One region of the Mesorhizobium sp. WSM4904 genome, then DNA from elsewhere that is predicted to be linked to it. Evidence: predicted binding sites of a transcription regulator. Region 1 holds the regulator's gene; each other region holds the start of a gene.
What was found. Region 1 encodes LexA, which represses DNA repair genes until DNA is damaged. Its sites were predicted from a motif close to TGTTCNNNNTGTGTTCNG; they were not measured.
Positions count from the first base shown of each region.

Region 1 (7,800 bases):
AACTCCTTTTGTTTCCTCATGCCGGCAAGGCAATTCCTGCAAACGACACGTCGAAATCACCGGAATGCGCGAACTTGCCACCGCATTTTAAGGGGGTGCGTGCCAGATTGGGCCAAGGCCTAATGTTGCACTGCGAAACACACCTTTCAATGCCAATCTTCTTGGGCCAGTTCGCTCCTAATCGATTTGATCTCCAATCCGCGCTAGACTTTCGTCGCGTCCCAGCACGGCAAGCACGTCGAACACGCCGGGCGATGTGCTTCGACCGGTGAGCGCGGCTCTCAGCGGTTGGGCCACGGCGCCGAGCTTGTGACCGCCGGTCTGCGCAAAGTTGCGAATAGCGGCTTCCGCGGCTGCGGCGTTCCATTCGCCGGCGACCGCCGCGAGCGCGTCATGAGCGCCGCGCAGAATGGCGCGCGCGTCGCCGCCAAGCAACCCGGCCGCCTTCTCGTCGAGCTGCAGCGGCCGATCCGCGAAGAGGAAGGCGGCTCCATCGACGAGTTCGACCAACGTCTTTGCACGCTCCTTGAGGCCGGGCATGGCGGCAAGCAGCTGCGCCTTGCGCCTGTCGTCGAGCTTTGCCGCGAGCGCCAGTCCGCCCTCGAGATAGGGCAGGGTGGCGACGAAGATGTCGAAGAGAGCCTTGTCGTCCATCTTGCGCATATGGACGCCGTTCAGCGCCTCGAGCTTGGCGAAATCGAAGCGGGCGGCGCCCTTGTTGACGTCGCCGATGTCGAACCAAGCGATCATGTCCTCGATCGACATGACCTCGTCGTCGCCATGGCTCCAGCCGAGCCTGGCCAGATAGTTGAGCAGGGCCTCAGGCAGGTAGCCCATGGCGCGATAGGCCTCGACGCCGAGCGCGCCATGGCGCTTCGACAGCTTGGCGCCGTCGGCGCCATGAATCAGCGGGATGTGCGACATCGACGGCACCGCCCAGCCCATGGCGTTGTAGATGACGGTCTGGCGCGCGGCGTTGGTCAGATGGTCGTCGCCGCGGATGATGTGCGTGACGCCCATGTCGTGGTCGTCGACGACAACGGCATGCATGTAGGTCGGGTTGCCGTCCGAGCGCAGGATGATGAAGTCGTCGAGGTCCTTGTTCGGGAAGCGCACCTCGCCCTGCACGCGGTCGTGCACGACGGTCTCGCCCTCGGTCGGCGCCTTGATGCGGATGGCGCCCTTGACGCCGGGAGGCGCCTCGGACGGGTCGCGGTCGCGCCACTGCCCGTTGTAGCGCGGCGGCAGGCCCTTGGCTCGCGCTGCCTCGCGCATCGCCTCCAACTCGGCAGGCGTCTCGTAGCTGTAATAGGCCTTGCCCAGGCGCACGAGCTCCTCGGCCACCTCGCGGTGGCGCGGCGCGCGCTCGAACTGCGATACGGCCTCGCCGTCCCATGAGAGACCGAGCCAAGTCAGCCCGTCAAGGATGGCGGCCGTCGCCGCCTCGGTAGAGCGCTCGCGATCGGTGTCCTCGATGCGCAGCAGCATCGTGCCGCCCGTGTGCTTGGCGTAGAGCCAATTGAACAGCGCCGTGCGCGCGCCGCCGATATGCAGGTAGCCGGTGGGCGAGGGGGCAAAACGGGTGACGACCTTGTCGGACATGGAACTCTCAGGGTGGCACTGAAGCAGGCGTGATTGCGCGGACTTTCGCGCGGTCGGCGTTCATGTAGCATAGGAGGTCTGGGGCGCAAGGGGCAGACCCGATGGCTGGACGTGGCCGGAGTGCGGAGAAGGGCGAGGGGACGACGGCCGGCGTCAGCGAGCGCCTGCTGTTTGCCGGCACCGCGCCTGCCGAAGCAACGCCGGTTTCGGTTCCGGCGCCGCGCCCGGCTGCGGAGATCTTGCCGCCGGGCGGTGATGCCTCGCTGCAGCCGCTTCAGCCGGCGACTATCGATCGGATCCGCAGGCAGTTCCGCCGTACCTCTTTTTCCGTGCTTCGCCGAAGCGTCGCCGAAGCCGCCACCACCGAACTCGACCGCGGCGTTGGTTTCCTGCTGGTGCCGGTGTTCCTTGCCGCCGGCGTAATCCTCTATTTCTCCTTGAACAGCGAGCCGGATCTCTACCGGCCGCTGGCGGCGGTGGCGCTGATGGCCGTCTGCGCGGCGGTTTCCCGCTCTTGGCCGAAGACGCATCTTATCTTCATGGCGGCGCTGTTTTGCGCGCTGGGCTTTGTCGCCGCGAAGGTCGAGACATGGCGGGCCGCAACGCCGATGCTCGGCTCCGAGATACAGACGCGGCTGACGGGTCGCGTTGTCGTCGCCGAGGAGATGGCCAATGGCCGGGTGCGGCTGACCATCGACCTCGTCTCGACCGCGCAGCCAAAACTGCGCTACGCGCCGGATCGCGTCAGGCTCTCGGCGCGCGGGATTCCGCCTAACGTCAAGGCTGGATCGCTGGTGACGGGCTATGCACGGCTCCTGCCGCCGACCGGACCGGTTCGCCCCGAAAGTTATGATTTTTCCTTCGACAGCTATTTCTCCGGCATCGGTGCCAGTGGATTTTTCCTCGGCGATCCGAAAGTCATTCCGGCAAGCGACCCTCCCGCCCAGGCGAGCATCGCCTGGGCGATCGAGAATGCGCGCGAGACGATTGCCGATCACATCAGAAGCACCGTCGGCGGACCCGAAGGCGAGATTGCCGCGGCGCTGATCGTCGGCGTTCGCGCGGGCATTCCCGAGGACATCAACGAGGCGATGCGGCGGACCGGCATCTACCACATCATCTCGATTTCCGGGCTGCACATGGCGCTGGTCGCCGGCACGGTCATGCTTTTGCTGCGCGGCGTCTTCGCGCTGCTTCCGGATTTCTCGTCACGCCGGCCGGTGAAGAAATATGCCGCAGCGGTCGCGCTGGTGTCGATCGCTGCTTACCTCGTCATCTCCGGCGTGGTGGTCGCCGCCGAACGAAGCTTCATCATGCTCGCCGTCATGCTGGTCGCCGTGCTCTTCGACCGTGCGGCGTTGACGATGCGCAACCTGGCGATTTCGGCCATTGCCGTCATCATGGTGTCACCGCACGAAGTGGTTGGTCCGAGCTTCCAGATGTCGTTCGCCGCGACCGCGGCCCTTGTCGGCGCCTATGCCGGATGGGCCGACTACCGCGCCGGCAAGTCGAAAGCGCCGCCGGCGAAGCGGTCGTTCCTGCGGTTCCTGTCGCACAAGCTTGCGGTCGGAGCGGGCGGCGCCGCCATAACGTCTATCATTGCCGGAAGCGCTACGGCGCTGTTTGCCATCTGGCACTTCCAGCGCGTCTCGCCGCTCAGCCTGCTGGCCAATCTGGCGATCATGCCGATCGTCACCGTCGTGATGTTCCTTGCCGTCGCCAGCGCGGTCATGATGCCGTTCGGCTTCGACGGACCTTTCCTCTATTTGATGGGCAAGGGCCTGACGGCGATGATCGCGATTTCGGCCTGGATTTCGGAGCGGTCGCCGGTCGATGCCGTGGGGCTGATCTCGATCCAGTCGGTGCTGCTCGCGACAATCGCGCTGGTGATAGCAACCATGGCCACCACCTGGCTCAGGCTGGCGGCAGTGCCCTTCGCGCTGGCCGCACTACTGGCGGTCCCGCAAGTGCGCACGCCGGACCTGCTGATCTCCGAGGACGCGCATCTGGTGGCGATGCCGATCGGCGGTGGCGAGCTCGCCGTCAATCGCGCCCGCTCCAACGAGTTCACCACCGACAATTGGAAACGTGCGCTGAGGGCCGAAACGATCGTGCCGCCGGAAACATTCGCGAAAGGCGCATTCGACATCGCCGACCCGGTCGACCTGCCGGCGGGATCCCCCTTTTACTGCACTGGCGATCTCTGCATTGGCCGGCATCCGTCCGGTGCAATCGTCGCCTTGGCGGAAAACCGCGATAGCGCCAGGCCGGCCTGCGGCTTCGCCGACCTCATCGTCATCAACGACGCCACGGCCTACAACCCTTGCCGCGATCCACGCATCCTCGTCGTCACCAAGCGGCAGCTTGCGCGCGACGGCAGCGCCGCCGTCTACTTCGACCCACAGTCGGCAACGGCGCGAGCCGCCATTCAATACGCCGTCGAAAAGCCCTATCGCCCCTGGCACGAACAGCGGCGCTACTCGCGCGAGGCGAGGGGGCTAGCGCCATACGAGCGGCCTGAGAAGCCACAGACCAAGCCGCCGCCACTCAGTAGCGACGAATGAGCCCGACCAGCTTGCCCTGCACCTTGACCCTGTCCGGTCCGAAGATGCGGGTCTCATAGGCCGGGTTGGCGGCCTCGAGCGCAATCGAGGCGCCCTTGCGGCGGAAGCGTTTCAGCGTCGCTTCCTCGTCGTCCACCAGCGCCACCACGATCTCGCCCGGGCTCGCTGTGTTAGCATTGCGGATGATCACCGTGTCGCCGTCGAAGATGCCGGCTTCGATCATCGAATCGCCCTTGACCTCAAGCGCGTAGTGCTCGCCGCCTGCGATCATGTCCGGCGGAACTGTGATCGAATGCGTCTGGTGCTGGATGGCGTCGATCGGCACACCGGCGGCAATGCGACCCATCACCGGGATGGACACGGCCGAAACGGCGTCGTCGTCATTGCTGGGCGTCGGTGTGCGGGAGGGCGCCGCTGGCTTGATCTGCCGGCCGAGATTGCCTTGACCGCCTTGGATGACGCTCGGCGAGAATTTTCTCGCCGCATTCAGGCCGGGCGCGATCGAATCGGGCAGGCGCAGCACCTCAAGAGCGCGTGCGCGGTTCGGCAGCCGGCGAATAAAGCCGCGCTCCTCCAGTGCCGTGATCAAACGGTGGATGCCCGACTTCGAAGCGAGGTCGAGCGCTTCCTTCATCTCGTCGAAAGACGGCGGAATGCCGCTTTCCTTGAGCCGTTCATGGATGAACATCAGCAGTTCATGTTGTTTGCGCGTCAGCATGGCGGCCCCCATGGGTTTTGGAACCAGAATCAGAAAAACAAACCCAGAACAAACACTATCTGTTCCAGTTGTGTTCCGCAACCGTTTAAAGTTTAGTGAATCTGTTGACGTTTTGTTCAGCGTAACATCAGAACGCTGCATTCGTCGCCGGCTTCCGCAGCCGGGGCGAAGGGCTCGCGCACGATCAGGCCGTTGGCGTCGGCGAGCATCCTCAGCATGGAGGAATCCTGGATGCTGAACGGTGTCGCGATCAACTGTCCGGCATCCTCACGTACGACTGCCCGCACATAGTCCTGCCTGAGATCGTTGGCGTGCATCGCGGAAGCCAACCGCGCGGTCCGGATATCCTGGCGGTAGCTGCGGCCGCCAAGACGCGCCAGGAGCGGCTTCAGGAACAATTGCGAGCAGACAAGACTCGCCACCGGATTGCCGGGCAGGCCGATGCAGCGGATTTTGCCAAGCCGGCCAAACATCAGCGGCTTGCCGGGGCGCATGGCGATCTTCCAGAAATCGAGCTGCATGCCTTCGCCGGTCAGCACGTCGTGGATCAAATCATGATCACCGACCGAGGCGCCGCCGAGGGTGACGATGACATCGGCGCCGACCGCGACCGCTTTCTTGACCAGCGCCGAAATCGCATCCTGCCGGTCGGCGGCGATACCGAGGTCGAGAGCGCGGGCACCGACCGATTGCGCCGTCGCCGCTACGCCATAGGCGTTGGACGAGATGATCTGGTCGGGGCCGAGCGTGCTTCCGGGCGGCAGCAACTCGTCGCCCGTGGCGATGATGGCCACAATCGGCCGACGCACCACGTTGAGGCTCGGATGATTGGCGGAGGCCGCCAGCGATAGCGCTGCCGGATCGAGCAGGCGGCCTTTTTCTAGAACTACATCACCCTGGCCGAAGTCGAGCCCACGGCGACGGACGTTGCGAGCTTCCGCCGTCGGCTCGGTCACTTCGATGCGGCCGCCGCCGAGGTCGCGAACATTTTCCTGGATGACGACGGTGTCGGCGCCTTCAGGTAGCGGTGCGCCGGTGAAGATGCGCACCGCCTTACCCTTGCCGACGGAGCCGATAAAACCGCGCCCGGCGGGCGCCACGCCGATCACGGAAAGCCGCGCCGGCACGGAGGTCACGTCGACAGCGCGGGCGGCATAGCCGTCCATGGCCGAAGCGTTGAAGGGCGGCTGGGTGCGCAGCGCCACCACCGGTTCGGCGAGCACCCGGCCGGCCGCATCGGCCAGCGGCACGTTTTCGCCCGGCATTGCGGTTGCGCCATCCAACAAGCGCTCGAGCGCTTCGGCGACCGGAACCAGCGCCATCGTCAGGAACTCGCCCCGGATTTGACGGACTTGTAGTCGCCCGACTTGCCGCCGGTCTTCTCGACCAGCCTGATGCCGGAGATAACCATGGCGCGGTCCGCCGCCTTGGCCATGTCGTAGATGGTGAGGCAGGCGATCGACGCCGCAGTCAGCGCCTCCATCTCCACGCCGGTCTTGCCGGTGACGCGGGCAAGCGCAGTGACCTTCAGGCCGGGGAGGGCGCGGTCGGGCTCGATATCGACGGCGACCTTGGTCAGGAGCAGCGGATGGCAGAGCGGGACGAGCTCATGCGTCTTCTTGGCCGCCATGATGCCGGCGATGCGCGCCGTGCCCAGCACGTCGCCCTTCTTGGCGTCGCCGGCCAGGATCATCTCCAGCGTTTCCGCTCGCATCGAGACGAAGCCCTCGGCGATCGCCGTGCGTGTCGTCTCGGCCTTGTCGCCGACATCGACCATGTTGGCTTCGCCCTTGGCGCCGAGATGGGTGAGGGCAGGCATCCTCAAAGGGCCTCGGCCGGCGCCTTGCCCGTCAGCAGAAGCTCGGTCGCGGCAGCCACATCGGCCTGCCGCATCAGGCTCTCGCCGACGAGGAAGGTACCGATCCCGCTCTTCTCCAGCCGGCGGCAATCCTGATGAGTGAAGATGCCGCTTTCGCTGACGAGCAGCCGACCGGCCGGCACCATCGCTGCAAGCCGCTCGGAAATGTCGAGGCTGGTCTCGAAGGTCCTCAGATCGCGGTTGTTGATGCCGATCAGCCGCGACGAGAGGCGAAGCGCGCGCTCCATCTCCTTTTCGTCATGCACCTCGACCAGCGCGTCCATGCCGAGCTCGAAAGCCGTCGCTTCGAGCTCGCTGGCTAAAGCGTCGTCGACGCTTGCCATGATGATGAGGATGGCATCCGCGCCCCAGGCGCGGGCTTCATAAACCTGGTATGGATCGAAGAGAAAATCCTTGCGCAAAGCGGGCAGGCCGACGGCGGCGCGCGCGGCGGTCAGGAAGCTAGGCGCACCCTGGAAGGACGGGGCGTCGGTCAGCACCGAAAGGCAGGCCGCTCCACCTCGCTGATAGGCCCTGGCGAGCGCCGGCGGGTCGAAGTCGGCGCGGATCAGCCCCTTGGAGGGGCTCGCCTTCTTGATTTCGGCGATCAGCGCAAAGCCGCCGGCCTTGCGTTTGGCCTCGAGCGCGGCGAGGAAGCCGCGCGGCGGCTCCATGTCCTTCGCTTTGGCCTTGATATCGGCAAGCGGCACGTTGAGCTTCGCCGCGGCGATCTCTTCGCGCTTGTAGGTTTCGATCTTGCGCAGGATATCGGACAAGGTTCTAACCGTTCGAAATCTCGACGAGCTTGTCGAGCACCGTGAGGGCCCGGCCGCTGTCGATGGCTTGCGCGGCGGCTTCAATGCCGTCGGCGAGCGTCGTCGCCTTGCCGGCCACCACCAAGCCGGCACCGGCATTCATCAGCACGGTGTCGCGATAGGCGCCGGCGGCGCCGCCCAGCATATCGCGTAATGCCTTGGCATTGTAGGCCGCGTCGCCGCCACGCAGCTCTTCCTTGGTATGGCGCTTCAGTCCGACTGCCTCCGGGGTAAGCGTGAAGG
Region 1 is NZ_CP121354.1:4,277,808-4,285,607, forward strand. It holds gene gltX (glutamate--tRNA ligase) at 178-1,602, opposite strand; gene QAZ47_RS20515 (ComEC/Rec2 family competence protein) at 1,704-4,166, shown strand; gene lexA (transcriptional repressor LexA) at 4,150-4,884, opposite strand; gene glp (gephyrin-like molybdotransferase Glp) at 5,001-6,206, opposite strand; gene moaC (cyclic pyranopterin monophosphate synthase MoaC) at 6,209-6,703, opposite strand; gene trpC (indole-3-glycerol phosphate synthase TrpC) at 6,706-7,518, opposite strand; gene trpD (anthranilate phosphoribosyltransferase) at 7,523-7,800, opposite strand, start outside.

Region 2 (7,800 bases), 3.1 Mb from region 1:
GCGTCTCGACCGAACATGTCGATCCGGAGATCGCGGTCGTCGCCGGGCCGCAGCTCGTCGTGCCGGTGATGAACGCGCGCTATGCGCTCAACGCCGCCAATGCGCGCTGGGGCTCGCTCTATGACGCGCTCTACGGCACCGACGCCATTCCCGAGACCGGCGGCGCCGAGAGGGGCAAGGCTTTCAATCCCACGCGCGGCGCGAAAGTCATCGCCTGGGCGAAGGATTTCCTCGACCAGTCCGTGCCGCTGACCACCGGCAAATGGGCCGGCGTCAACGGGCTCTCGGTGGCGAATGGCGCGCTGAAGGTCGGCGAAGGCGCCGGCGCCACCACGCTCGCCGACCCGAAACAGTTCGCGGGCTTCCGCGGCGATGCCGCCACGCCGGAGGCCGTGCTTCTGGTGAAGAACGGCCTGCATATCGAGATCGTCATCGACCACGCCAGTGAGATCGGCAAGACCGATCCGGCCGGCATCGCCGACGTCTTCCTCGAGGCGGCCTTGACCACCATCCAGGACTGCGAGGATTCGGTCGCCGCCGTCGATGCCGAGGACAAGGTCGTCGTCTATCGCAACTGGCTCGGCCTGATGAAGGGCGATCTGGCGGAAGAAATCACCAAGGGTGGCAGGACTTTTACCCGCAAGCTCAACCCGGATCGCCGTTACACGGCGCCGAACGGCGGCCAGCTTCTGCTGCCGGGACGCTCGCTGATGCTGGTGCGCAATGTCGGCCACCTGATGACCAATCCGGCGATCCTCGACCGCGACGGCCACGAGGTGCCGGAAGGCATCATGGACGCGGCGCTCACCGCGCTGATCGCGCTGCACGATGTCGGCTCGAACGGGCGGCGGGCGAATTCCCGCGCCGGCTCGATGTACGTCGTGAAACCCAAGATGCACGGGCCGGAGGAAGTCGCCTTCGCGGTGGAAATCTTCGACCGCGTCGAGGCGCTGCTCGGCATGGCGAAGAACACCATCAAGATGGGCATCATGGACGAGGAACGGCGCACCACCGTCAACCTCAAGGAAGCGATCCGCGCCGCAAGAGAGCGCGTCGTGTTCATCAACACCGGCTTCCTCGACCGCACCGGCGACGAGATCCACACCTCGATGGAAGCCGGCCCGATGATCCGCAAGGGAGATATGAAGCAGGCCGCCTGGATCTCGGCCTATGAGGCCTGGAATGTCGACATAGGGCTCGAATGCGGGCTCGCCGGCCACGCCCAGATCGGCAAGGGCATGTGGGCGATGCCTGATTTGATGGCGGCAATGCTGGTTGAGAAGATCGCCCATCCCAAGGCCGGCGCCAACACCGCCTGGGTGCCGTCGCCGACGGCGGCGACTTTGCACGCCACGCATTACCACAAGGTCGACGTGCACGCCGTCCAGGCGGCGCTGAAGAGCCGGCCGAAGGCCAAGCTCGACGACATTCTGTCGGTACCCGTGGCGGTGCGGCCGAACTGGACGCCGGACGAGATCCAGCGCGAGCTCGACAACAACGCGCAAGGCATCCTGGGCTACGTCGTGCGCTGGATCGACCAGGGCGTCGGCTGCTCGAAGGTGCCCGACATCAACGATGTCGGCCTGATGGAGGACCGCGCCACGCTGCGCATCTCCTCGCAGCACATCGCCAACTGGCTGCGCCACAAAGTGTGCTCGGAAATCCAGGTCCGGGATTCGCTGCAGCGCATGGCGGCGATCGTCGACCGCCAGAATGTCGGCGACCCGCTCTACCGCCCGATGGCGCCGGACTTCGACAGTTCGATCGCCTTCCAGGCCGCCTGCGACCTGGTGTTCAAGGGGACGGTTCAGCCCAACGGCTACACCGAGCCGGTGCTGCATGCCCGGCGGCTGGAGCTGAAGGCGAGGGAGCAGGCCTGAGGCCGGTAGCGCCGGCGCCCCTCCCCTTGAGGGCAGGGCAATCGCATATGGCGCTCCCCCCACATTCGTCTACGCCATGCACACATCCCCTGTGATTGGCGTGACTGATCAGGCCGAGGCTTGATTGCCACGTGGTTCCCCCAATCCGTCGCTGCTTCGCAGCGCCACCTTTCCCCCCTCCGGAGGGAAAGGAAGGGAGCCTTGCTGGACGAGCGTTGACGGCAAAAGGCTTGGCGCCTTTCCTCTACCCCGTCGATCGGGGGAGAGGTGGCTCGGCGAAGCCGAGACGGAGTGGGGGTCGACCAGCGCAGCATAAGACAATGCATGCGCCAAGCTGCCATGCACGCTATTGGCCGGTGCATCGGCCGGAATGCGCGCGAAACGATCGATCACATAGATGACATGTCGAGGTGATCGGCGGCGCCTTGACGATCTGTCATCTACCTACTAGTTGGTAGGTAGTTCAAACGAGAGATCTCATCATGTCTGCACAAATGAATGATCAAAGCCGTGCCCTGTCTTCAAACGCGTGGCTCAAAAACTATTATTATCTGCGGTTTGCCGTATCGGCTGCCTGGGTCGCGGCGGCCCTCACCGTCGCGAAGACCGGCTCACCGCTCGCTGCCGTCATGCTGGTGGCCTACCCTGCCTGGGACGCGCTTGCGAATTATCTCGACGCGCAGCGCAGCGGCGGGCTCGGCCGCAACAAGTCGCAGCTGCTCAACTTGGTCGTCAGCATCATCACCGCGATTGCCGTTGCCGCCGCGCTTGGCCGCAGCATGAGCGCGGTGCTTGCGGTCTATGGTGTCTGGGCCGTCGTCTCCGGCGCGCTTCAGCTGCTGACCGCGGTGCGCCGCTGGAAAATCAACGGCGCCCAATGGGCGATGATCCTGAGCGGCGCCCAATCGGCGCTGGCGGGCTTGTTCTTCGTAAAGATGGCGTCGGGCATGGAGGCCATTGGCATCGCCAATGTTGCGCCCTATGCCGCTTTCGGCGCCTTCTACTTCCTCGTGTCCGCCGTGTGGCTGTCGGTCGGCGGCGCCCTTCGCAAGTCGCCGCGGGCCGTGAGTTGAGGTTTTCTCCGCCGGACGTTAGAGCAGTTCATCGTTTCACGGAAACGCTGAACTGCTCCACCATTTGTTTTTACGCAATTTCGGACGGACAACCGCTATACACTTTTCCTGGAATTGCTCTTGGCATGTCTATGAACAAGCCCTCGAACACTGCCGATGGCATCCTGGCCGCCGCGCGAAGCTTCATCGTCGCCGGCGGCTATAACGGGTTCAGCTACGCCGATATCGCCGAGGTAATCGGTATCCGCAAGGCCAGCATCCACCATCATTTCCCCAGCAAGGTCGACCTGGTGCAAACCCTGGTCAGGCGCTACCTGGAGGATGCCGTCACAGGCATGGCGGAGCTTGAGCGCAACGTGCCTGAGCCGCCTGAATTGCTTCGAACCTACGCCGGCTTCTGGGCTCGCTGCATTGAGGACGCGAGCCGGCCGTTCTGCGTCTGCGCACTGCTCGCTAGCGAGCTTCCGGCCCTTCCGCCCGAGGTTGCCGTGGAAGTCCGGGCGTATTTTCAGTTTCTCTCGGGTTGGCTGACCGGCGTCATCGAGCGCGGCGCCGCGCAAGGCACACTGGCAATTTCCGCCGTGCCGCGCGTCGAGGCGGAGGCCTTCATGGCGACCGTTCACGGGGCGATGCTTTCCGCGCGAGCCTATGGCGATACAGCGGCTTTCGCCACGATCATGGCGCCGACACTACAGAAGCTGATCCCCGAGGCCGGTTGAAGAGGAACTCGGGGCGGAGAAACGGACCGGGCCTCCTTGCAGGTTCCTTGATTACGCTGCCTGCGCCATCCGCTCCGCGCTCATCCGGTAGGAAATCGCCTCGGCGAGATGGATGCGGCCCACGGTTTCGCTGGCGTCGAGGTCGGCCAGCGTGCGTGCCACTTTGAGCACGCGATGATAGGCCCGCGCCGAGAAAGCGAGCTTCTCGCTGGCGTCCTTGAGCAGCGTCAGCCCGGCCGCGTCGGGCTTGGCGATTTCCTCGATGATCGCAGGCGGGCAATGCGCGTTGGTGGTCACGGACGCGCCCAGGCTCTCGAGCCGCTCGCGCTGCAGGGTCCGGGCGCGGGCCACGCGCTGCGCCACCGCCGCGCTCGTCTCGGCGCGGTCGGGCCGGATCAGGTCGCTCGCCGAGACCGCCGGCACTTCGATCCGAAGATCGATGCGGTCGAGCAGCGGGCCGGAAATGCGCGCCTGGTATTCGGTGCGGCAGCGCTCGCCGCGCAGGCAGCGATAGCCGGGTTCGCCCGACATGCCGCAGCGGCATGGGTTCATCGCCGCCACCAGCTGGATGCGCGCCGGGTAGGTGACGCGGTGGTTGGCGCGCGCGATCACGCAGTCGCCGGTCTCCAGCGGCTGGCGCAGCGCGTCCAGCGTCTGCGGCGTGAATTCCGGGAACTCGTCGAGGAAAAGCACGCCGTGATGGGCGAGCGACACCTCGCCCGGCCGCGCCCGCAAGCCGCCGCCCACCATCGCCGCCATCGAGGCCGAATGATGCGGGGCGCGGAACGGCCGCCGATCCGTCAGCTTACCTTCGCCGAGCTCGCCGGCGACGGAAGCGATCATCGAGACTTCGAGCAATTCCTTCGGCGCCAGCGGCGGCAGGATCGAGGGCAGGCGCTGCGCCAGCATCGACTTGCCGGAGCCTGGAGGGCCGACCATAAGGAGGTTGTGACCGCCGGCGGCCGCCACCTCCAGCGCCCGCTTGGCGCTTTCCTGGCCCTTGATGTCGGCGAGGTCCGGCAGGTCGCGCGCCGCGACCTGGATGCCGGCCTCTGGCCGCGACAGCACCTGCGTGCCGCGAAAATGATTGGCGACGGCGATCAGGCTGCGCGGCGCCAGTATGTCGAAATCCTTGCCGGCCCAGGCTGCCTCCGGCCCGCAGGCGAAGGGGCAGATCAGGCCTTTGCTTTCGGCATTGGCGCCGATCGCCGCCGGCAGCGCGCCGGCCACCGCCGTGATGGTGCCGTCGAGCGACAGCTCGCCGAGCACGACATAGCCGGCCAGCATGTCGCCGGGAATGGCGCCGAGTGCTGCCATCAATCCAAGCGCGATCGGCAGGTCGTAATGGCTGCCTTCCTTGGGCAGGTCCGCCGGCGCAAGGTTCACCGTCACCTTCTTCGACGGCATCGACAGGCCCGACGCATGGAGCGCCGCCTGCACGCGCTCGCGGCTCTCGGCCACCGCCTTGTCCGGCAGCCCGACGATCTGCATGCCGACCTTGCCAGGTGCTACCATCACCTGGACATCGACCGGCACGGCCTCGATGCCCTGGAAAGCCACCGTGCGAACCCGCGCCACCATCTTTACCGAGCCCCCGATACAGACTCGCGCGCGGCTTTGCGATCAAGCCGCGAGCGAAGTCGGGTTAGACAACCACAGATTTGCGCAGCGCGCAAGAACATTACGGGAACACAAGGGCGGGCGCCGCCCAGCGACGATCCTGGGGCCGAGGTGATACGCAATCCGGCGCTGCGCAGCTGGTACGGTCAAGCCATCGGTGCGGCGCCGCGCCGTTCGAGCGCGGTCTTGCGGATGACTTCCGCGATCTCCGGGCTGCTGCTGCACAGCATCTGGAAATCCGCCGAGTGCAGCGACAGCAACGAAACCGCCGTTGTGGCGCTGACGGTCGCCATGCGCGGTTCGCCGGTGATCAGCGCCATCTCGCCGAAAAAGGCGCCAGGGCCAAGCTCCACCGGCTTCGGTGTCGCGACGCTGACGCGCCCCTCCACGACGAAGAACATCCGATCACCAGGCTCGCCACTGCGGCAGATCACGGCGCCCGCCGGCACGATGCGAGGTCGTAGCGCGCGCACGATCTCGACCAGCGCGGCCGGGCCGAGCCTCTGAAACAACGGCACGGCGGCGACCAATTGCCAATTGCGGACGAAATCCCCGCGACGGACTTCTTGAGCGAAGCCGGTGGCCAGAATGCCAGCCCAGAGCGCGAAGATGCCGATGCCGCTCATCATGACCAGCCCGGCAAGGACGCGTCCGGCGAAGCTTTGCGGAATGGCGTCGCCATAGCCGGTGGTGGACAGCGTGACCACAGCCCACCACATCGCCTGGGGAATGCTGCCGAACTTTTCCGGTTGGATGTCGCGCTCGATGACATAGGCCGCGAGCGCGACACCGAACAGAACGACGCCGAAGACGGTGGTGACGCCGATCAGGTTTCGCGCTTCGTTGGTCAGAACCCTGCCCAGCAGCGGAAAGAAAGTCGAGTCGCGCAGCGGCTTCAGCAGCCAGACGGCACAATAGAGGCTCCAGTCGGGCCCGCCGACGAGCAGAAATGCGACGAGTGGAACCAAGACCGCGAGCACATCGATGGCGATTGTCGGCGTCCGAACGTCTCCCGCCCGGCGCTTGAGCAGCGTCGCTGCCATCTGCAGAAGATAGGCGCCCCAAATGACCGCGAGCACGGCAGCCAGAGCCAGTCTGCCAGATCCGGACATGTCCGGTATCGTGAGCGCAGCCACCGCCAGAAGCCCGGGCGCGGCCAGCACCGCGTTGAGCGGCATGTAGAGTCTTGAGGAAGACAGTACCGACATTCTTTGCCCACTAGCCGCGACTGCCCTCCAAAATAGATGCCTTCGAGGCAAGCGCAAAGGTGCTTGCTGTCGCTGCGAAACGATCCGAATGTATGAAGCCGGTCCTCAAGACGGATGACGGAACCCGCGAGGCGTCCACGCAGGGCGCGCCCTGCACGATATCGCCCAGGCCACGACGCCTGGGTGCAAGGCAAGGAGCGCTTCGTCTGTATCGGGGGTGATGAGCGCCGAGCAGCACGTCAGGCCGGCTGAGAGCAACTTCAGCGCGAAGCAGGTCTCCGTCAGATAGCGCTGTTCGCCGTTTCGTGAACCGGAGGCGCTGCTATCGCCTTTTGTCTTCCACGCAATCCCAGAACAGGCTGGCGATGTCGGCTCCACCGAAACGCTGCACTTCGCGAATGCCGGTCGGCGAGGTCACGTTGATCTCGGTCATCCAGTCGCCGATCACGTCGATGCCGACGAGGATGAAGCCGCGTTCCCTGAGCGCTGGGCCGATGCGGGCGCAGATCTCGCGCTCGCGCTCCGTCAGCTCGGTCTTCTCGGCGCGGCCGCCGACATGCATGTTGGAGCGCGAGTCGTGCTCGGCCGGCACGCGGTTGATGGCGCCCACGGGCTCGCCGTCGATCAGGATGATGCGCTTGTCGCCCTTGCGTACATCCTTGAGGTAGCGCTGCACGATATAGGGCTCGCGGAACAGCTGGCCGAACATTTCGAGCAGCGAGGCAAGGTTGCGGTCGGCCTCCTGCAGATGGAAGATGCCGGCGCCGCCATTGCCGTAGAGCGGCTTGACGATGATGTCGCCGAACTCCCTGCGGAAGGCGGCCACTTCCCGGGGGTCCTTGGTGATCAGCGTCTCCGGCATCAGCTCCGGAAATTCGGTGACGAAGATCTTTTCCGGGCTGTTGCGCACCCAGGCCGGGTCGTTGACCACCAGCGTCTTCGGATGGATGCGTTCCAGGATATGCGTGGTGGTGATGTAGTTCATGTCGAAGGGCGGATCCTGCCTGAGCAGCACCACGTCCATCTCCGACAGATCCGTGCGCACCGGCTCGCCCAGCGAATAGTGGTTGCCCTTCTCGTCGCGCACCTGCATCTCCTCGACGCGCGCGAACACCTTGCCGCCCAGCATCGACAGTCGATCGGGCGTGTAGTGGAAGAGCTTGTGGCCGCGCCGCTGCGCTTCCAGCGACAGCGCGAAGCTCGTGTCGCCGACGATCGACACGGTGGAGACATGGTCCATCTGGACGGCGATCTTCAGCGGCATCTGCAGTCTCCGGTGAGCTCTGCCGCCGATATAAGG
Region 2 is NZ_CP121354.1:753,570-761,369, reverse strand. It holds gene QAZ47_RS03560 (malate synthase G) at 1-1,880, shown strand, start outside; gene QAZ47_RS03555 (DUF308 domain-containing protein) at 2,363-2,953, shown strand; gene QAZ47_RS03550 (TetR/AcrR family transcriptional regulator) at 3,085-3,672, shown strand; gene QAZ47_RS03545 (YifB family Mg chelatase-like AAA ATPase) at 3,724-5,253, opposite strand; gene QAZ47_RS03540 (cyclic nucleotide-gated potassium channel) at 5,439-6,500, opposite strand; gene gshB (glutathione synthase) at 6,823-7,764, opposite strand.
Region 2: QAZ47_RS03545 (YifB family Mg chelatase-like AAA ATPase) is a predicted target of LexA. The motif match lies at 5,347-5,364, and genes of this name have one in related genera.

Region 3 (7,800 bases), 1.1 Mb from region 1:
ATTCGCCTCGATGACCGGCATCGAGGCAAAGGCGATATATTGCAGCACCATGGTGCCGACCAGCCCGATGAAGCCGACGGCGTGGGCGAGCGCAGCATTCCCCTTCTCCCCTTGTGGGAGAAGGTGGATCGGCGCGCAGCGCCGAGACGGATGAGGGGTGCTAGAAGAAACTCCAGCGTCGGCGATCCGTCCAGCACCCCTCATCCGACCTCGCTTCGCAAGGCCACCTTCCCCCACAAGGGGGGAAGGGAAGAGCCTGATCAGCGCAAAGACCAGCGCGGCGCCGCAGAACTGCAGGAACTGCACATGCGATACCGGGTGGTGGGCGAGCAACGTCTTGCCGACCAGGGCATTGGTCGCCCAGAGCGCCACGGCGCCGAAGGCAAAGGCCAGCGCCGCCGCCGAGGCGGCGCCGGACCGGGATTGCTGGCTTTCGGCCATGACCGGGACGAGGCTCGGCGACGCCGAGGACAGCCGAGCCGGGTCATCACTCGCTACCACGACTCCCTGGCTCCGCCCGAGACCGGCTCCACGGCCGGCTTCGGCATGGGATGGTCTTCCGCGTGGCGGCGATAGGCCGGCAGCTGGTTGGTCCACACATCGTCGGCCAGCTCGTTCACCCAGGCCCGGTCGTGATCGTTGTCGGCGGCAAGGTAGAACATGCGGTTGTCGTCGACATAGGGCTTCGTCGCCGAGCGCTGGTTGAGCACCAGCGTGACACGCGAGCCTAGCTGGATCGGCGCGGTGCGATGGAGCACGCCGAGGAACTGGCCAAGCGTGGCGTAGTTCATCTTGTGGTCGATGCGCATGACCTTGTTGCGCGGCAGGTCGCGGCCGGATTCGAGAATGGCGCGGCCGGTCTCGGAATCGTCGCAATAGATCTCAAGATGGCCGCCGATCAGAGGGTCGCTGATCGAGAGCGGAACGAGTTCCGTCACCGGAACGCCATCGCAATGCCATTCGACGGCGCCGTCCTTGGGGTTCATGAAGGTGACGGTCGAGCCGACGATCGACAGCGGATAGGGTTCGAGCTTGGTGCCCATCATGTCGGCCAGCCGTTCCAGGCGCAGCTTGTCGTTGAGCAGCTCCTTGATCTCCGGAATGTAGCGGTCGGCGCCGGTGATGAAGGTGAGGTCGAGATGCTTGTGCACGGCATGGCTGGCCTTGAGCTTGAGCGCCGCCTCCTCGATCGCGGCGAGCAGTTGGGGGTCGTAGCCGTGAAGATACTGGGCGACGCCGAAGCTCGACACTTTCCACGCCGTATCATGACCGATGATGGCTTCACGGCTCATCGCATAGCGCAGTTCGGGGATTGTATGGGCGTTCATTCTACTTCTCCAAGGTGGGGGCAACACTTGGTAAACAGTCGATTAAGCCGCCCTCCCCTGTAAATTTAGGAATGCTGGTGCTACTTTAAGCCCAGCTAAAGGTCGAACCCCCGTGCGTCTGCTCAGTCAGGTCAACTTAAACTCGCTGAAAATCGTGGAGAGCGCCGCCCGGCACCGCAACTTCACGCGCGCCGGCGAAGAGCAGTTCATCACCGCTTCCGCCGTCAGCCAGCGGGTCAAAAGCCTGGAGGACCAGCTGCGCTTCAAGATCTTCCAGCGCGGCGGCAATGCGGTGTCGCTGACCCCGGAAGGCGAGACCTATGTGGCGCGGGTGCGCGAGGCGCTGGAGCGGATCGTGGCGGCCAGCATGGAGGCGACCGGACAATCGCAGGCGCATGTGCTGAAGATCTGCGTGCTGCCGACCTTCGCCGCGCGCTGGCTGTTTCCGCGGCTTGCCAGCTTCCAGCAGCAGTATCCGGATATCGAGATGCGGGTCTCGACCTCCTACGCCACGCATGAATTCGCGACCTCCGAATACGACTTCGAGATCCGCTATGGCGACGGCAACTTCCCCGGCCTCAAATCCGAGCTGCTGTTCAAGGAGGACCTGACGCCGGTGTGCAGCCGCAAGCTGTTCCACCAGGTGCTGGGCGACAAGCCGCTGTCCAGGGTGACGCCCGAGGACCTCAGGCACTTCACCCTGCTCCACTCCGACACCTGCACCCAGAACTGGCAGTCATGGTTGGGTTTTGCCGGCGCAAGCTTCGTGCTCGGCGAGACCAGGAGCATCTATTTCGATTCCTGCATGATGTCCTACGAGGCGGCCAATGCCGGCATGGGCTTTGCCGTTGCCAACCGCGCCTATATGGCAAGCGACATCCGCGCCGAACGGCTGGTGGCGCCCTTCGCGGTCCACCATCCCAACAGCGCCGGCTGGTATTTCGTCAGCCCCGTCAAGGCGCTCGGCGCGCGCAAGGTGGAGCTGTTCAAGCAGTGGATCATGGCCGAGGCGGCGCTGACGCAGCGCCAGCTGGACATTGAGATCGCCGGCATGCCGCTGGCCAGGGCGGCGATGGCGTGAGGCGAGCTACCCTGTCTTCAAGCCCTCCAGCCGATCAGACGCAGATGAAACTATGATGGGCCACATTAAATTAAAGGCATAGCCTCGCCAGTGTTGTTGGTGACCTCAGCTGTTGTAGATTCCACACAATCACAAGAATTCCAGGCGGATTTCCTCAAGCCTTGAAAGCCGTGCTCCTGACCCAGCGGCAAGACTCAGCTATGGTTTGTCTTGCGGCGGGCCTGATTTCCCGCTTGGCCGGCGCTTTCCAGCTTCCTCCCAAGCAGCGCCGGCCTTCTTCTGTGGCGGCAGGATCATTTCCCGATCACCGCCCGCCCGTTCCGGCAGAGTATTCCTGCCCGCTTCGGCGCCATCACTGCTTCGGCGGCGTGCCGGGCTGGTCGCCGCCGGTGGTCGATTTCGGAACCGGGTTCTTGTCGATCTGCGGGTTCTGGTCGGCAGGCGCCTTGGTGGGCGGCACGCTGTTGTCGCAGGCGGCGAGCGCGAGCCCTGCCGCAAGAGCCAGCAGCACAGGAAGCTTCATCATGACGACCTCCTCTCGTTCGCCCCTTTTCTCTGAGGCAAACGGGGCGGTGGCGGTTTGGTTGCGTGGCGGTTGGGGAACCAACCCGCTGGTCTCCGGTTGAATTTCGACAACACGCGAGGAGATGGTCATGATCCGTCTGCTGCTCGTCGGCCTGTTCGCCTACACAACTTACCGCGTCACGATGCGGATCATCGAGGAGATGTCCGGAGATGCCGCGCCGCCGGACGAACGGCGTAAGCTGCGGCGGCAGTCCGCGGCGATGGGGGTGGAGCCTAAAAGGTAATCTCCAGCATCGAGGGGAGATGGCCGCGAGGCGGCCAGAAGGGGTCGTCTCACGTAAATCGCCAGCGTTGTCTCTCGTCGCGAAAGGCGCTGGCGCCCTACGCGAGGCGGCCCCCTCTGTCGCCTTCGGCGACATCTCCCCACAAGGGGGTGAGATTGGCCGTCACTCCGGCCTTCGCCAATTGCGAACGCACTCGACACCTCAACCCCGTTGCGAACAAAGCGGAAACGATGCTTGATGGGCGATGAACATCGCCGCCCGTGATTCGTCCTTCGAAGCGCCCGCCTATCTTGCCCGGCTCAATGACGAGCAACGGCTGGCGGTGGTGCATGGCGACGGCAAGGTGGCGGCGCCCCTGCTGGTGATCGCCGGCGCCGGATCCGGCAAGACCAACACGCTGGCGCATCGCGTCGCGCACCTCATCGTCAAGGGCGCCGATCCTCGGCGCATCCTGCTGATGACCTTTTCTCGCCGCGCCGCGGCCGAGATGGCCAAGCGCGTCGAGCGCATCGCCGGCGAGGTGCTGGGGCGCGACGCCGCCATCATCGCCGATGCGCTCGCCTGGGCCGGCACCTTTCATGGCATCGGCGCAAGGCTGCTCCGCGACTATGCCGAGCAGATCGGCCTCGATCCCGCCTTCACCATCCACGACCGCGAGGATTCCGCCGACCTGATGAACCTCGCCCGGCATGAGCTCGGCCTTTCCAAGACCGAAAGCCGCTTTCCCACAAAAAGCACCTGCCTGCAGATCTATTCTCGGGCTGTGAACGCGCAGGCGCCTCTCGGCGAAGTGCTGGGTTCGGCCTTTCCCTGGTGCGCGGGGTGGGCAGAACAATTGAAGGAGTTGTTCGCCCGTTATGTCGAGGCCAAGCAGGCGCAGAACGTGCTCGATTACGACGACCTTTTGCTCTACTGGGCGCAGATGGCGGCCGAGCCCGAGATCGCCGCGCATCTTTCCTCGCGCTTCGACCATGTGCTGGTCGACGAATATCAGGACACCAACCGGCTGCAGGCCTCGATCCTCCTGGCGCTCAAGCCGGACGGCGCGGGGCTCACCGTGGTGGGCGACGACGCGCAGTCGATCTATTCCTTCCGCGCGGCAGAAGTGCGCAACATCCTCGATTTCCCAAAACAATTCGCGCAAGGCGCCGAGATCGTCATGCTGGAGCGCAACTACCGCTCGACCGAGACGATCCTTGCCGCCGCCAACAAGGTGATCGGCGAGGCGAGCGAGCGCTTCACCAAGAACCTCTGGACCGAGCGCCGATCCTCCCACAAGCCGCAACTGGTGAGCGTGCGCGACGAAGCCGAGCAGGCCAACTATGTCTGCCAGGCGATCCTTGCCGAGCGCGAGGCCGGCACGGCGCTGAAGGCGCAGGCGGTGCTCTTCCGCGCCTCGCATCACAGCGGGCCGCTGGAAGTGGAGCTCACGCGCCGCAACATCCCCTTCGTGAAGTTCGGCGGGCTGAAATTCCTCGACGCCGCTCATGTCAAGGACATGCTGGCGATGCTGCGCTTCGCGGAGAACCCGCGCGACCGCGTCGCCGGCTTCCGCGTGCTGCAGCTTATGCCGGGCATCGGGCCTTCGGCCGCCTCGCAGATCGTCGAGGCGATGGCGACCTCGCTGGACGAGACGCTGGGCCTTGCCCGCTTCCGGCCGCCGCAGCGCGCAGCGCAAGACTGGCCGGTGTTCCTCGACATCTACAGCGGGCTGCGCGCAGGGCCGAGATGGCCGGCTGATCTCGAGCGGGTCAGGCTCTGGTACGAGCCGCATCTGGAGCGCATCCATGAGGATGCGATCACGCGCCGGGCAGACCTCTTGCAGCTCGAGCAGATCGCATCGGGCTATCCCTCGCGCGAGCGCTTCCTGACCGAGCTGACACTCGACCCGCCCGACGCCACCAGCGACCAGGCCGGCCCGCCGCATCGCGACGAGGACTACCTCATCCTGTCGACCATCCATTCGGCCAAGGGCCAGGAATGGAAGAACGTGCTTGTGCTCAACACCGTCGACGGCTGTATCCCGGCCGATCTCGGCGTCGGCACCAAGGAAGACATCGAGGAGGAACGCCGGCTGCTCTATGTGGCGATGACGCGGGCCAAGGACAGCCTGCACCTGGTGGTGCCGCAGCGCTTCTACCCGCACAACCAGCCGGCGCGCGGCGACCGCCATGTCTATGCCTCGCGCACCCGCTTCATCCCAGCCACGATGCTTTCCGCCTTCGAGCAGACGTCGTGGGCTAGCGCCGCCATCAAGGACGACCCGCGCCAGCGTCCAGGCGTCAAGGTCGACCTCGGCGCGCGCATGCGCGGCATGTGGAAATAAAGCATGTCCCCCGAAGTGGGAACCGGTTTCGGGACAAAGACATGCGTAAAATCAAAACCTAAGCGTAAGGAGCGAATCTGAAAGATCGCGACGCGCTTCAGGCCGTCCGCCCAGAAATGTCGCGGACGCCGCTCTGCACCAGAACGCCAGGACGGCGACCGGCTTGCGCCTTCGCCGTGGAACTTTTCACCCGGGAAAGGGTTTCCGTTAGGAAAATCTAATGCAAGGAGGCAGCAATGAAGAACCTCATTCTAGCCGCCATGCTTGGCGTGGCCGCCATGGCGCCGGCAACGATTCCGACCCAGGCGACGAGCCTGACCATCACCACCGATGACGGCATGGGCAGGTACAATGACGACTATTACTGGCGCCGCCACCATATGCGCAGCGACGACTGGCGCTACAGAGGCCGGTACGAGATGCGCGACGGATATCGTTACGGCCACCGTCACGACTGCATGGTCAGGGTGCACAAGCGCTGGCATCACGGCCATTGGGTCTTGAAGCGAGTCTCGAGCTGCGGCCTCCACCGAGGCTGGTACCGGTAAGGCCGGGCCTACCGCCGACGTGTGACGCGGGCTTCGAAGCGGCACCGCCGAGGACAGGTGAGAAATGCGCTTAATTCCATCGGCGACGAACTGGCGGCAACGGCTGGGTGAGCTGGCCGGCCAGCTTTTCGTCAACATTGTCGCGATATTGTTCGCCGGAGTTGCGATCCTTCTGCTGGTGCTGTCGGCGCACTACCACGTGCCGCAACCCCCAGCAGAAGTGGCAATCACCGCCGGCTCCGGCCCGTGATGGCCGCTCTTTTTGGCAGGCGCGAAAAGATCCCTGGCCCGAGGAACCCTCCTGCCGCAAGGCGCGTTGAGTGGCGTCCCACCCCAAGACCGAGGCTGGCAGCCCCGCCACCTCCGCCCATTCGAGAGGTCTAAATGCACGACAGGATGTTCTTCACCCCGGTCGCGGTCAGTGTCGGCGCCGGCCACAAGCGCATGATCGCCTCGCTGTCAGGCATGCACGAGTTCCTGACCGAATTCCCGCCGTCGCGCCGGCGGCTGAGCTACGGTGCCGCGGTGAAGGCTTGCGCGGCCGCGCGGGCCGGCGAAATCTCCGCCGAGTCGGCGCGCGACGCGCTGATCACCTTCGCGGTAACCGCCGGGATCCTGTGGCCGTCGGACCAGCCGACCGTCTCGGTGAAGCCGGTCGCGCGCGGCCAGAGTGGCTTCGCCGCCTGAGATCAGTGCGCGGTGCGGCCTATGGAGGCCTAAAGCGCGTCGCGATCCCTCGGATTCGCTCCATGCGCTTTGGTTTTGATTTTACGCATGTCTTTGACCCGAAACCGGGTCCCACTTTCGGGAGACATGCTTTAGACGGGACCCGCCTGATGGTTCTCGGGCGGGTTTTGTCGTTCGATCCGGCCTTCCGACATGCATGCCCGCCGCCGGATTTCGCGAAACTTTTCCGGTGTTGCGTGAAACATCGCATAGAACGGGCGGCTGCGTGAAACACCGCACAGAACGTTCGCCTCCCCCATGCAGGTTTGCAGACATGCAGCAGGGGGGCGGATGTTGCTCGATCGCGACCAGTTCAAGCCGGCAGCGGAAATGAGGCTCGGCCGGGACAAGCCGTCGATCCGGGTCGCGATAACCGACCCGGCGGCGTGCGAGCTCGGTGAGGCCGTCTATGCCTGGATAACCGCCGACGGCAAGCCGGTCAGGATCGGCGCTTCGCGTGCGCCGGTCGGCAAACAGCTGCTCTCCTATCCCGGCTACCGGAGCCTGGCCGGGCATGGCGGCGCGACGCCGAAATGGGAAGCGCTGAAGTGGCTTGGCCTGCTCACGGCGCATGCATGCTGACGGCAGTCGTCCACCAGCCGGAACCGGCATTGACGGCGGCGGGCCTTATCCGACCCTATCTCGACGTCGAGCGCCAGCTGACCCGTCAGCACAGGCCGCTGCTCAACCGCAGCCACCAGTGACAGCTCTCCGATCTCTGCAGCGCAGAGCCGATCAATGAAACGTACCGGCGACGTCGTCCGGAAGCCCGCTGCGCGGGCTTTCGAAGCTCACCTGGTCGCGTCCGTTCGACTTCGCCCTGTAGAGATGCCTGTCGGCGACCTGGAACATGGCGTGATAGGTGGTAGGCCCGCTGAAGGCGATGCCGCCGATGCTGACCGAGAGCGGGCATGGCTGGCCGCCGGGCGCGAACTCGGCCTCGCGGATGCGCAGCCTGATCGATTCCGCGACCAGGAAAGAG
Region 3 is NZ_CP121354.1:5,327,820-5,335,619, forward strand. It holds gene QAZ47_RS25845 (DMT family transporter) at 1-441, opposite strand, end outside; gene QAZ47_RS25850 (hypothetical protein) at 495-1,328, opposite strand; gene QAZ47_RS25855 (LysR substrate-binding domain-containing protein) at 1,441-2,409, shown strand; gene QAZ47_RS25860 (hypothetical protein) at 2,762-2,935, opposite strand; gene QAZ47_RS25865 (hypothetical protein) at 3,063-3,218, shown strand; gene QAZ47_RS25870 (ATP-dependent helicase) at 3,463-5,544, shown strand; gene QAZ47_RS25875 (hypothetical protein) at 5,781-6,092, shown strand; gene QAZ47_RS25880 (hypothetical protein) at 6,157-6,342, shown strand; gene QAZ47_RS25885 (DUF982 domain-containing protein) at 6,477-6,779, shown strand; gene QAZ47_RS25890 (hypothetical protein) at 7,110-7,400, shown strand; gene QAZ47_RS25895 (hypothetical protein) at 7,394-7,522, shown strand; gene QAZ47_RS25900 (GGDEF domain-containing protein) at 7,554-7,800, opposite strand, start outside.
Region 3: QAZ47_RS25870 (ATP-dependent helicase) is a predicted target of LexA. The motif match lies at 3,431-3,448, and genes of this name have one in related genera.